DNA from 4 places in the Lysinibacillus irui genome. Region 4 is predicted to be linked to each of the others. Evidence: riboswitches for the same ligand, from Rfam matches in the RefSeq annotation. Region 4 holds a riboswitch; each other region holds the start of a gene.
The links. A riboswitch is a leader RNA that binds a small molecule or an ion and turns the genes downstream of it on or off. The one in region 4 is predicted to bind thiamine pyrophosphate.
Positions count from the first base shown of each region.

Region 1: it holds a riboswitch for thiamine pyrophosphate, as region 4 does, so the genes downstream of both, thiM (hydroxyethylthiazole kinase) here and thiT (energy-coupled thiamine transporter ThiT) in region 4, are expected to answer to the same signal.
Region 2: it holds a riboswitch for thiamine pyrophosphate, as region 4 does, so the genes downstream of both, OU989_RS11555 (ABC transporter substrate-binding protein) here and thiT (energy-coupled thiamine transporter ThiT) in region 4, are expected to answer to the same signal.
Region 3: it holds a riboswitch for thiamine pyrophosphate, as region 4 does, so the genes downstream of both, thiC (phosphomethylpyrimidine synthase ThiC) here and thiT (energy-coupled thiamine transporter ThiT) in region 4, are expected to answer to the same signal.

Region 1 covers NZ_CP113527.1:3,270,888-3,274,069, reverse strand. The annotation lists gene thiD (bifunctional hydroxymethylpyrimidine kinase/phosphomethylpyrimidine kinase) at 1-731, opposite strand, end outside; gene thiM (hydroxyethylthiazole kinase) at 719-1,486, opposite strand; TPP riboswitch at 1,568-1,666, opposite strand; gene mbcS (acyl-CoA synthetase MbcS) at 1,857-3,182, shown strand, end outside.
Region 2 covers NZ_CP113527.1:2,293,102-2,296,283, forward strand. The annotation lists gene OU989_RS11550 (thiamine-binding protein) at 1-154, opposite strand, end outside; gene OU989_RS11555 (ABC transporter substrate-binding protein) at 155-1,150, opposite strand; TPP riboswitch at 1,308-1,418, opposite strand; gene parC (DNA topoisomerase IV subunit A) at 1,547-3,182, opposite strand, start outside.
Region 3 covers NZ_CP113527.1:198,405-201,586, reverse strand. The annotation lists gene OU989_RS00995 (catalase) at 1-23, shown strand, start outside; gene thiC (phosphomethylpyrimidine synthase ThiC) at 142-1,920, opposite strand; TPP riboswitch at 2,061-2,175, opposite strand; gene OU989_RS00985 (AEC family transporter) at 2,254-3,182, opposite strand, start outside.
Region 4 covers NZ_CP113527.1:3,797,041-3,800,222, forward strand. The annotation lists gene OU989_RS19180 (TspO-related membrane protein) at 1-261, shown strand, start outside; gene map (type I methionyl aminopeptidase) at 290-1,045, opposite strand; gene thiT (energy-coupled thiamine transporter ThiT) at 1,327-1,887, opposite strand; TPP riboswitch at 2,007-2,114, opposite strand; gene OU989_RS19195 (magnetosome magnetite crystal formation protein family) at 2,242-2,565, shown strand; gene OU989_RS19200 (hypothetical protein) at 2,621-2,743, shown strand; gene OU989_RS19205 (SbcC/MukB-like Walker B domain-containing protein) at 2,784-3,182, opposite strand, start outside.

The DNA.
Region 1 (3,182 bases), 530 kb from region 4:
TGTAAAATTGCTAATTGAATAAATTTTTTAGCTTCGATAATTGCCTTATCCATCGCAAAACCTTGACCAAGAAAAGCAGTGATTGCTGCTGAAAATGTGCAACCTGTGCCATGGGTATTGGACGTTTGAATACGTGGAGTTTGCATAGAAAAAGATTTACCGTTTTGAAAAAATACATAATCAATAGCAAAATTTGGATCTGCTAAATGGCCACCTTTAAGAATGACGCAATGTACACCTAATTGAAAAAAACCTTGAGCTACTTCACGTATATCTGAAACATCATGTATTTTTCTCCCTGTCAGAGCCTCTGCTTCAGGGATATTGGGGGTAACGATCGTAGCAAGTGGTAGTAGAGAAGAGCGCATTGCTTCAATAGCTTCTTGCAGTAATAAGCTTTCTCCACCCTTTGCAATCATTACTGGATCAACAATTAGTGGGATGTTTTGATTATGAATCATATGTGCGATAGCTTTAATAATATCAGAGGAATAAAGCATCCCTGTTTTAATTGCAGCAATTGAAAAATCTTCGATTAAAGCTTGAAATTGTTTTTCAACAAAGGAGTGATCAATAGGGAAAACTCCTGACACACCCATTGTATTTTGTGCTGTCAAAGCTGTAATTACTGAAGTACCAAACACCCCTAATTCCTGAAATGTTTTTAAATCAGCCTGTATGCCTGCACCGCCACCACTATCTGAGCCTGCAATCGTCGTTACAATATGCATGAAGCTTCACCATCCTTCGATATGCGATAAAGAGCATTTAGTAAAGCTATTTGGAAATCACCAATATCTGATGTAAACGCTGACGCCAGTACCGCAGCTTTTTTATAGTAAGTTAATGTGTCCGCTAATTGTCTGTATGGATTATGGCCTGCAATATAGGCGGCACCGCAAATAGCACTAAGTAAACAGCCTGTCCCTGTTACCTCGGTCATTTGCATATTCCCGCCATTTATCCATTGGCTATCCACACCATCTGTTATAAAATCTCGTTCTCCTGTTATGATAACAATGCATTGATAATGTTGGGCTAATAAAATCGCCTCTTCTTCTAAAGCAATGGAGCCATTCCCACTATCGACACCTTTTTGTTGCCAGTCAACATTGGCTATTGCTGCTAGTTCCCCAACATTACAACGAATGACCGAAAAATGTACTTCCTCAAGCAAGTATCGTACCGTTTCTTTTCGATAAGTAGTGGCACCAGCACCGACAGGATCTAAAATGACTGGAATTCCAAGTTTATTGGCCATTTTGCCTGCTAACAACATTGATTCTTTAGTTCGATCATTGAGTGTACCGATGTTAATTAACAAGGCTTGAGCGAGTGCTACCATTTCCTCTACCTCATGGCTATCATCAGCCATAACCGGGGAAGCGCCTATTGCTAATAAACCATTTGCTTGGAAATTTGCTACCACATAATTTGTAATACAATGAATCAGTGGTTGCTGTTGACGGATTGTTTGAAATATCATCGTAGTCCTCCTTTATGGATGGACGTAAGCATGCAAAAAAGGCTCTTTTTGTGTAAAAATGCACGAAAAAGAGCCTTTCATCAATAGATGTTTATTGCTCCCTACGTCAGTATTAACTAACAGGTTCAAAGGGTCAGGTTTTACCTTCTCAACTCTTGACGAGTCCCCCTGCAATCTTGCTTTTAGTTGACCAAAATGTACCATACTTTTCAATTGTATTCAATAGCAAGTTTACCAATCGACAAAATGTGACCGATGCCATATAGCAGAGTATGATAGTTGTCATGACTTTTCCAAAATTAAGCGCAAACCATTGAAAATGCTGAAAAAAGAGTTTTATAATGTGTCATAGCAAAAGGGGGCATTTGCCATGAAGAGACAAGATTTAGTTGCACCAGAATGGTATAACATAACAGATGAAATTGAAAAATATGCTCAAGATACAACAAAAAATGCATTAATTATTTACGAGGAAAATAAGGATGTACAATTTATTACATATGCATATTTACTTGACAGGGCAAATCAAGCTGCACACGTATTCACGATGCAAGGTTTATCAAAAGGTGATGTGATTTTAGTGATGGTACCTCGTTCAGTGGAAGCATATATTGTATATATTGCAGCATTGAAAGCTGGATTAACCATTATTCCGAGCTCAGAAATGCTAAGAACTAAAGACATTGAATATCGCATCAAGCATGCAAATGCTAAAGGAATTGTTGCTTACGAGCCTTATATTGATCAATTTGATCAGGTGAACAATTTACAAGGAATGCAACAATTTGTTATAGGGAAGGCCCATGAACCTTGGCAACCACTTTTAGAAAAAATGCGCATTCAACCTACAACTTACATAAGTTCTTCTCCAACAAAAAGTACAGATACTGCATTCTTAGCTTATACAAGTGGTACAACAGGAAACCCAAAAGCAGCTGTACATACTCATAGCTGGGGCTATGCACATTTACGAACAACAGCACCACACTGGTTAGGTGTGCAAGAAGATGATATTGTTTGGGCGACAGCAGCACCAGGTTGGCAAAAATGGATTTGGAGTCCGTTTCTAGCAACATTAGGGAGTGGCGCTACTGCATTTGTATATAAGGGGAAATTTGATGCATCTACCTATCTAAGGTTACTCGAAAAATTTAAAATAAATGTTTTATGTTGCACACCTACAGAATATCGTTTTATGGCAGCACTAGAACATTTACATGAATTCGATTTAACGGCACTTCGTCAAGCTGTATCAGCAGGAGAGCCTTTGAATAGCGAGGTCATTAACGTATTTTCGAAGACTTTCGATTTGCAAGTCCGAGATGGCTACGGTCAGACGGAAAACACATTACTTGTTGGCACAATGGTTGGAATGGAAGCTAGAATTGGTTCTATGGGAAAACCAACTCCTGGCAATAAGGTTGAAATTATAGACGATTTCGGTAACCCTGTTGCTGTTGGAGAAGTTGGCGATATTGCTGTTCATCGCACCACTCCCGCACTGTTTAAAAAATATTTAAATGACCCGGAACGAACAAATTTACAATTCCGTGGAGAGTGGTATATTACAGGTGATCGTGCTTATAAAGATCAAGATGGTTACTTTTGGTTTGAGGGTCGTGGAGATGATGTCATTATATCCTCTGGCTACACAATTGGGCCATTTGAGGTAGAAGATGCTTTGATGAAGCACCCA
Region 2 (3,182 bases), 1.5 Mb from region 4:
ACAGCTCACCTTCCATCGTCGTTTCTAGCGGATGTACTTCATATTTCACACCAGATGCATCAATCACAGCAATGGCTGCATCCACATAAGGAATGACATCCTCATATTTCTCTGTTTTCGGGATAATTTGGACACTGATTAATGAATTTGCCATTTATTTGGCCTCCTTTTTAGGTAAGAAATCATTCGTAAAGGCTTGCTTTGCATCAAACTCGCCCTCTAATACCTTGTTGCTAGACATCCAATTAGCATAGTTTTCCCATACAGAAAGCTTTTGCTCTCCCCATTGCTTCGCATCGTCCTGATATTTATCAGCTAACCATTCTTGACTTTTATGCACTAATTCTTTATCTAAGTCAGGTGCCGCTTCTAGTAAAATATCTGCAGCCTCACTCGGATGCTCGATTGCGTATTCATAACCTTTAGAAGCAGCTGCAACAAAGGCTTTTACAACATCAGGATTGTCCTTTATCATTTTTTCATTAGTAGCCAAAACAGGCGTATAATAATCCAACTGATCACTATAATCCGTTAAATACAACATATTAATCTTTTCCCCACGAAGCTCTGCCTCAATACCTGTCCATGCATAATAAATCCACGCAAAATCAATATCTTTTTCCATCATCGTGAAGAAATCTAAATCACCTGCATTGACAATATCTAATTGATTAATATCGGCATTTTCTGTTTGCATTAACGATTGGAGTACCGCTTGCTCTAGTGGGGCTCCCCAACCGCCATAAGTTTTACCTTCGAAATCCTTTGGTGAGGTAATCCCTTTAGAAGCAATCGAAGCAAAGCCCGATGTATTATGCTGAATGATGGCGGCAATCGAAACAAGTGGTACATCCTGGACACGTGCCTGTGTGATGCCTTCCTGATAGCTTACCCCAAATTCTGCCTTACCAGAAGCTACAAGCTGATCTGCTCCCGCTTCCCCTGGCATCATAATATCAACATCTAAGCCTTGTTCCTCAAAATAACCAAGCTTTTTCGCGACATACAGCCCTGTATGATTTGTATTCGGAGTCCAATCCAGTACTACTGACACCTTTTTTAGCTTATCAGTTGCCTGCTTGTCCTCCTTGTCACTACAGCCCACTAATGTTACAAGTGCAGCCAATAGAATAAATAACCATTTTTTCATGCTAGGTCCTCCCAGTTTGTAATATGAAAGTGTTCATAAAGGAATGCGTGTCACCAGAAAGAAAGCGTAAATACGATGGGCAAGAGGTGTTTGAAAATATAAAAAAACGCCTAGGATTCCTCCCAGACGTAAATTGCAATCAATCTTCAAAACTTTGCTTTTTTGAATAGATGTTCCCTACGCTGGTACGAGCCAAATCAGGTTCAAAGGGTCAGCGTCTATCGGACACAATCTCAGCTAGCAACTACTAGCCCCCCTACATTCTTTCGCTATGAACTTTTCGTTGATTATTATACCCATAGTTACTCTTAAAAGACAAGGTACTAATTTGGTTTAACCGTTTTACACCAAAAAAAGCCCAGCTCACAAAAGAGACTGGGCGTTAAAAAAGCTTGGTTATTGTTCCTTTTGGGTCGTTAGAACATGGGAAATAGCCCCATCTGTTGCGATATCCACTTTAAACGATCCATTGGAATGGCGATCAGCACGAGTCAATGCTTGGACATCTAACACCTCTTGCACACCTTTTTCTGTTTCAATAACAATTTGCTCCTCATCTGTTGCTTGAATAACGGCCACAATGCGGTGCGGATTTGCTTTTAATTCTGTTAATACTTTTAGACCACGTTTTGCACGACTGGCTACTTCAACCTCTGCGACATTCATTTTCTTAACAGCCCCACGCTGTGTCACAATGACAACATATTGCGTTTGATCAGGTTGTAGCACATTCACACCGACTAAGGCTTCCCCATCTTTTAGCGTAATGCCCTTTACTCCGCCTGTTTTTACACCTGTTACTGGTAATTCCTCCATTGGGAAACGAATTGAATAAGCCGTATCTGTTGTTAACATCAATTCCACGTCATCCGTCACAAACGCTGCATAGATCATGGCATCGCCAGCCTTCACATTCATCGTTTTAATTGGTTTTGAATAACGTGTCACCGCGTAATCGGCAAGTGGAGAGCGTTTAATTTGACCATCCTTTGTCGCAGTGAAGATGTACGTATTTGGTTGATCAAATGTTTCAAAGCCATATACAGCGATAATTGACTCATCTTCACCCGTTGGCACGATACTTGAAATATGCTGACCAAGATCCTTCCAGCGAATATCTGGCAGCTCATGAACAGGCTGATAAATATAATTGCCTCGATTTGTAAATAGGAGTAAATGGTGCTGTGTATTTAAGGTTGCTTCATACAATAAGTAATCCGAATCCTTCATCGCAAAATCCTGACCATTTGAGGCGGCATGTGAACGTGTCGAAGTACGTTTAATATAGCCATCCTTCGTTACGGTTACGACAACCTCTTCACTTGGTACAAGAACATCTAAGGTAATTTTAATCTCTTCAATTTCTTGCTCAATTCTTGAGCGACGAGGCTCTGTAAAGCGTTTCTTAATATCAAGCAATTCTTGTTTAATGACACGTACAAGCTTTGCCTCACTTTGTAAAATCCCCTCTAGCTTAGCAATCAACCTATTTAGCTCGTCCTGTTCTTGTCGAAGCTCTGTAATGTCTGTATTGGTTAAACGGTATAATTGCAAGCTGACAATCGCCTCTGCCTGTACCTCTGTAAAATCAAACTTCGCCTGTAAATTAAGCTTGGCATCCTTTTTATCATTAGAAGAACGGATTGTTGCAATCACTTCATCTAAAATGGAAAGGGCTTTAATTAACCCATCCACGATATGGGAACGATCCTTCGCCTTTTGTAAATCGTAAATGGAACGGTTCGTGACTACTTCTTTTTGATGGGCAATATAGGCATCCAATAATAATGGTAAGGTCATCATTGTTGGACGACGATTATGAATGGCAATCATATTAAAATTATATGCTACCTGTAAATCCGTTGTTTTAAATAGGTATTGAAGAATTCCTTGTCCTGGTACATCCTTTTTCAGTTCAATGACAACACGTAAGCCAGTTCTATCAGATTCATCACGAATTTCCGCAATCCCCTCAAGACGTTTATCTACGCGTTGCTCATCAATTTTTTTCACAAGATTCGCCTTATTGACA
Region 3 (3,182 bases), 850 kb from region 4:
TAAAACAACCAACAAACGTTTAATATTCCACTTATTATTGATATCCAAATCCAATTTTTACTCCATGTGAATTTTTCACTCACATGGAGTTTTTTAATCACAAAAGGCTTGTGTCGATACTACAACACAAGCCTTTTTACATTATTGATAAATCTGACTACCCGCTTTTTTAAATTCCTCTGCCTTTTCCTTCATACCTCGATGGATCGCTTCTGTCGTATTCAAGTCTTTTTCTTTAGCATAATTTCGAATATCTTGTGAAATTCGCATACTACAGAACTTAGGACCACACATAGAGCAAAAGTGTGCTGTTTTTGCTCCTTCTGCTGGCAAAGTCTCATCATGATACTCCACCGCTCTTTCTGGATCGAGAGATAGATTGAATTGATCACGCCAGCGGAATTCAAAACGTGCTTTTGATAGTGCATCATCTCGGCGTTGTGCACCAGGATGCCCCTTCGCTAAATCTGCCGCATGTGCCGCTATTTTATACGTAATTACTCCCACTCGAACATCCTCGCGATTAGGTAAGCCAAGGTGCTCCTTTGGTGTCACATAGCAGAGCATTGCTGTCCCAAACCAGCCAATCATCGCTGCCCCAATAGCCGATGTAATGTGGTCATAGCCTGGAGCAATATCCGTTGTAAGTGGACCTAACGTATAAAAAGGCGCCTCCTTACAAACTTCTAATTGCTTGTCCATGTTTTCTTTAATCAGATGCATCGGTACATGACCTGGCCCCTCCACCATCACTTGAACATCATGTTTCCACGCAATCTGTGTTAGTTCACCTAGTGTTTCAAGCTCTGCAAATTGGGCTTCATCATTGGCGTCTGCAATTGAACCTGGACGTAGGCCATCACCTAAAGAAAAAGCAACATCATAAGTCTTCATAATTTCACAGATTTCCTCAAAATGAGTATAAAGGAAATTCTCTTGATGATGATATAAACACCACTGTGCCATAATAGAACCACCACGAGATACAATTCCCGTTACACGATTAGCTGTAAGGGGAACATAGCGTAATAGTACACCTGCATGAATCGTGAAATAATCTACACCCTGCTCGGCTTGCTCAATAAGCGTATCACGGTAAACTTCCCACGTTAAATCCTCTGCTACGCCATTTACCTTTTCCAATGCTTGATAAATTGGCACTGTCCCCACTGGTACCGCTGCATTTCGAATAATCCATTCTCTCGTTGTATGAATATGCTTACCTGTTGAAAGATCCATAATATTATCAGCACCCCAGCGTGTTGCCCATGTCATTTTTTCAACCTCTTCTGCTATAGAAGACGATACCGCGGAATTCCCAATATTGGCATTGATTTTCACATGGAAGTTACGACCGATGATCATTGGCTCCGCCTCTGGATGATTAATATTAGAAGGCATAATAGCGCGCCCAGCTGCAATTTCAGATCGGACAAATTCTGGATCCATATTTTCACGTATCGCTACAAACTCCATTTCAGGTGTAATAATCCCCTGTCTTGCATAATGCAGCTGCGTTACATTTCTCCCTTTTTTTGCTCGTAAAGGCTTTCTTGCCAATTCAGGAAAGACATTTTCATGATTACGCGGATCATCTGCACGACGAAAACCATTATCCTCCGGTTTTATAGAGCGGCCCTCATATGCTTCTACATCTCCTCGCTCTTGAATCCATCCACTTCGTAAGGCAGGTAAACCTTTTGTAATATCTACTTGATAAGATGGATCTGTATAGGGACCACTCGTATCATATACTCGAATAGGGGCGTTTTCTTCATTTCCAAAGCTTCCTGTTGTCGGACTTAATGCAATTTCTCGCATTGGTACTAAAATATCCGGACGGGAACCTTCAACATACACCTTTTTGCTTCCTTCAAAGCTAGACATAATCGTAATGTTCTTTTCACTAATTGCTGACATGAGCTACTTCTCTCCCTTAAATGTTTTTTGTTACAAGGACCGGATCTAGCTCACCCTAACAAATAAATAAAGGCCGAATCCAAAATAATTATTTGGATCCGGCCACGAATGTAAAGGTTGAAATTGCATACACATACTATGCAATAGTTTCTTAACTTTCCCACGCTGGTATGAGCCAGATCAGGTCCAAAGGGTCAAGAAACCTCTAAGCGTTTCCCTCTCAGCCTGACTCATCAGACTCCCCTAGTTAATACTATTTAGTTTGATGCTAGTGTAGCAGATATTACTATGAGATGGAAGTTTTCCATTCATTATTTTTTAATATTCTATTGATTAAGCAAATAATACGTCCGCAAGATAAATCACTATTGTTACCGTTATACAGCTGACAATAGTTGAAAATAAAACAGTTTGGGCAGCTGTTGCCGATTCCACATCGTATTCCAATGCTAGACTAGAGCTATTGCGGGATGTCGGGAAAGCACTGGCTATAAATAGTGATTGAGCGACAACTCCATCTAACCCCAATAAAAAAATAATGGCTAAAGCTACGGCTGGTCCGACAATTAAACGTGTGAAGCAGCTGACGAAAACCGTTTTATTAAACATAGATTTGATTTCAAGCTGCGATAATTGCGCACCTAACGTGATTAGTGCCACAGCAATAAAGCCATCTGCTACATGGTCTATTGGTATTTTAATAAACTGTGGAATACCGATATTAAAATAGTTCATGGCTACACCAATAATCAACGCATGAATGATGGGCATTTTAAAAAAATCTTTAATAATCGTCATTCCTGATTTGGTAGAGGAAATTAAATTATACAAACCATATGTATAAGTTGTCATATTTTGAAAGATTACAAGGATGACCTGAATCGCTACACCAATAGGTTGTGTTACAAAAATCATTTGAGCTACCGGAATGCCATAGTTCCCAGAGTTAATGAGCACAACACTATTTTTAAAAACTGCTGCCTCTGTTTTAACTAAACCAAGCCACTTCGCAAAAAGGTGACTGAGTAGCATTTGGCTCCCAATAAAAAGCACAATAAACAATCCGACCTCTGCCAGTACAGACAGCTCTACACTCGTCTCATATAAATTTACAAAAACAGCTGCTGGCATAAAGCAATATGTAATAAGCTGAGACAACGCTTTTAAATTAAAGCGAAATCTCTTTTGTAAGATAGCACCTACTATAAGTAACACTAAAATAGGTGCAACAATTTGAAAGAAAATCATTCCGAGATACATCA
Region 4 (3,182 bases):
GCTTATGGTTGGAACGGCTTTGGTCTTAGCACTCCTCTTTGGGCAGTAATTTTACTGACACTTGGTGGAGCTATTGCACTACATATCCGCTTTCATCACTTTGATACCATGTATCCGAGTGTTTTTATTTGGGCTTATTTAGGAATCGCTTTACATAATGGTTTTGATGAGCTTCTTGTAACAACTGCCGCCTTATTTTTATGTGGTGTTCTCTTTGTTGGTATTTTATTTATTAAAAAAAATCCTGCCCACCAAAAATAAATTGGTTAGCAGGATTTTAAATTATATCCTATTCTTCATCTAAGGAAGTTAAAATAATTGGTTTATCTTTAGTGACAATAACTGAATGTTCAATTTGAGCTACAAGCGATTTATCAGGTGTAACAAATGTCCAACCATCACCAGCTTCTACAATATGCTCTGCTTTTGCTGAGATAAATGGCTCAACAGCAAGCACCATTCCTTCTTTCATAATCGTAGAATCCCATGCATCATAATAATTTAAAATATGATTAGGCTCATCATGTAAAGATTGACCTAAGCCATGTCCTGTTAAATTCATAATAACAGTTAAACCATTAGCATTCGCCTCTCGTTCAACCGCTTTACCTATTTGATTTAATTTAGACCCAGCTTTAACCTTTGTCATTGCTCGATCAAAAGCACTTTTAGCAACTCGGCATAGTTTTTCTTTGTCCTCATAACCCTCACCAACAACAAATGAAATGCCAGTATCTGCAAAGTATCCATTTAAAGACCCAGAAACATCGATATTCACAATATCCCCTTCTTGAATAACACGTTTTCCTGGAATACCATGTGCCACTTCTTCATTGACACTAATACATGTATATCCTGGGAAATCATATTCCCCCTTAGGTCCAGAAATAGCACCAGCCTCTGCAAACATGCGGCCAGCAATTTCATCTAGCTCAAGTGTTGTAACACCTGGTTTTGTTGCTGCTTTCATGGCTTCACGAATTTCGGCACAAATGCGTCCAATTTTTTTAAAAGCTTCAATCTCTTCTTGCGTTTTTACAATCATTTATAACGTCCCTTTCATCTAATATCTATTCTTTAATATAACATAACTTTTTATGCGTATAACGATAAACGCTTTAAATATTGTATGCTTTCCTACAATGCAAAGTGCTAAAAGAGCTATTCATGACCAAAAGTCCCTTCACATGAGTGAAGGGACTTGCTTGTTGTTGAAAAAAGTTGATAATTTTGCTAATGATTCTGTGCGAAAGCGAATATCATCAAGTAGTATAGAACGAAAAGCTTTTATACCCTTTTACAATAAATCATTTGAGGAAACTTTTATTATGCTTTTCTTTGCATTAATTGTGGAGCGGCTGTGAATAAAAGCACCCCTACAATTGCCGTTAAAATGGTTGCTGGCAACATATATGTACCATTATAAATGATAGAATAGATCCATGCATTTTGATCACCCGCATACTCTGCAAAAAATACAGCTCCAGCAATTGTATGTGCTGCGTATCGTAAAAAGCCTGCAAAAACAGTACCTATGATAATGTAAAGTGCCATTTTCGTTTTGTTCATATTTTTTGCAGCATCCAACACAGGTCCACGTACAACTGCTGCTAATCCTACAACTGTAAAGGCAACACCATAATCCAATAATCCTTGAAGCCAGTGCACAATATAAGCACCAAACATGGTTTGCATAACACCCACAAGTAATCCCGTTGTTAGCCCAGCAACTAAGCCCCAACGAAATGCAATTAACATAATAGGCACCATGACAAGACTAACAGAGCCACCTTGTGCCCATACTTTAAAGGATACTTGATCGAGCACAAGGCCAATCGCTGCAAATATCGCAATCTCCACAAGCATTAATAGTCTTTTTTTGTCCATACATATTCTCTCCTTTGTTCCGATGTAGGATACAAGAGCAGGAATAGAAATGCAGACATCTTTTTTATTCCTAAAGAATGAAAAAACGATGCCAGGACAGAGCCTGACATCGTACAAGTGTCGGTTTCTATCCACATCCCTACGCAAGTGTTAACTTACAGGTTCAAAGAGTCAAGGCATTACGTGCCCAGTCTCAGCTGACATCATCAGCTCCCCTTGTGGTCGTTACATCTGAATTTATTTGAACAATCCCATTGTACGCAAAGGATTGGATGATTACAACCTCTTCCATACATTATTTTTTTGAAACTTTGCCGTTTTTCATGCGTAAATATTAAAAAAGGAGGTACAACTATGGAGAACCAAAAAATTTTATCTGCCTTTAGTTATCTTAGTATTTTCTTCGCCCCTTTTATCGTCCCATTAATTGTTTACTTTGTAACGAAAGATAGTGATGTAAAAAGACATTCAATTCGTGCACTTGTCTCTCATTTAATTCCTTTTGTTTTTGGCATCCTATTTTTTATTGTCTTTGTTTTTTCTACATTAAGATTAGATCCAACGTCAAGTAATAATACTGTGATGGTTGTTTGGTTAGTTTCATTTGCCGTTTATGCCATTGTCTCACTTGGTATTGTCATATGGAATATTATTCAGGCTGTTCGAGTAATACGTTAATGTTTCAATTTTAAGCGAAACAGGTAGTAATAATTGTAAAAGGAGCTGTTTTTTAATGAAAGTATCAAACGTTGTGAAAACTGCTGTAAAATTGGCACCTATTGTTATTCCTATCGTCAAAAAAGTAATGGCTGCAAAAAAAGGAACAACTCCTACAGCCACTTCTCGAAAAAAATAAAACAAAGGCGTATTCCCTATTTCGGAAATACGCCTTTCACTTATTTCACTTCAAAGTATGTCTGACTATGGCCATTTAATGTCTTTTCTACATGTAAAACCGCTGGCATTGCAGATTTTAATTCAGGCACATGAGAGATTACGCCAATCATGCGACCAGAATCCTGTAAATCAATTAATGTATCGATTGCTTTATTTAATGATTCCTCATCAAGCGAACCAAAGCCCTCATCAATAAACATCGTTTCAATATGAATATTACCTTGGAAGCTTTGAATTACATCTGCCATTCCTAAGGCAAGGCTTAATGAGGCATTAAATTTTTCGCCTCCCGATAATGTTTTGACATCTCGTAGTTGATCGGTATAGGCATCGTAGACATCAAGACCTAGTCCGCTTTGTTTCGCATGCTTTTCCAATCTATCTGAACGTCTGAGCTC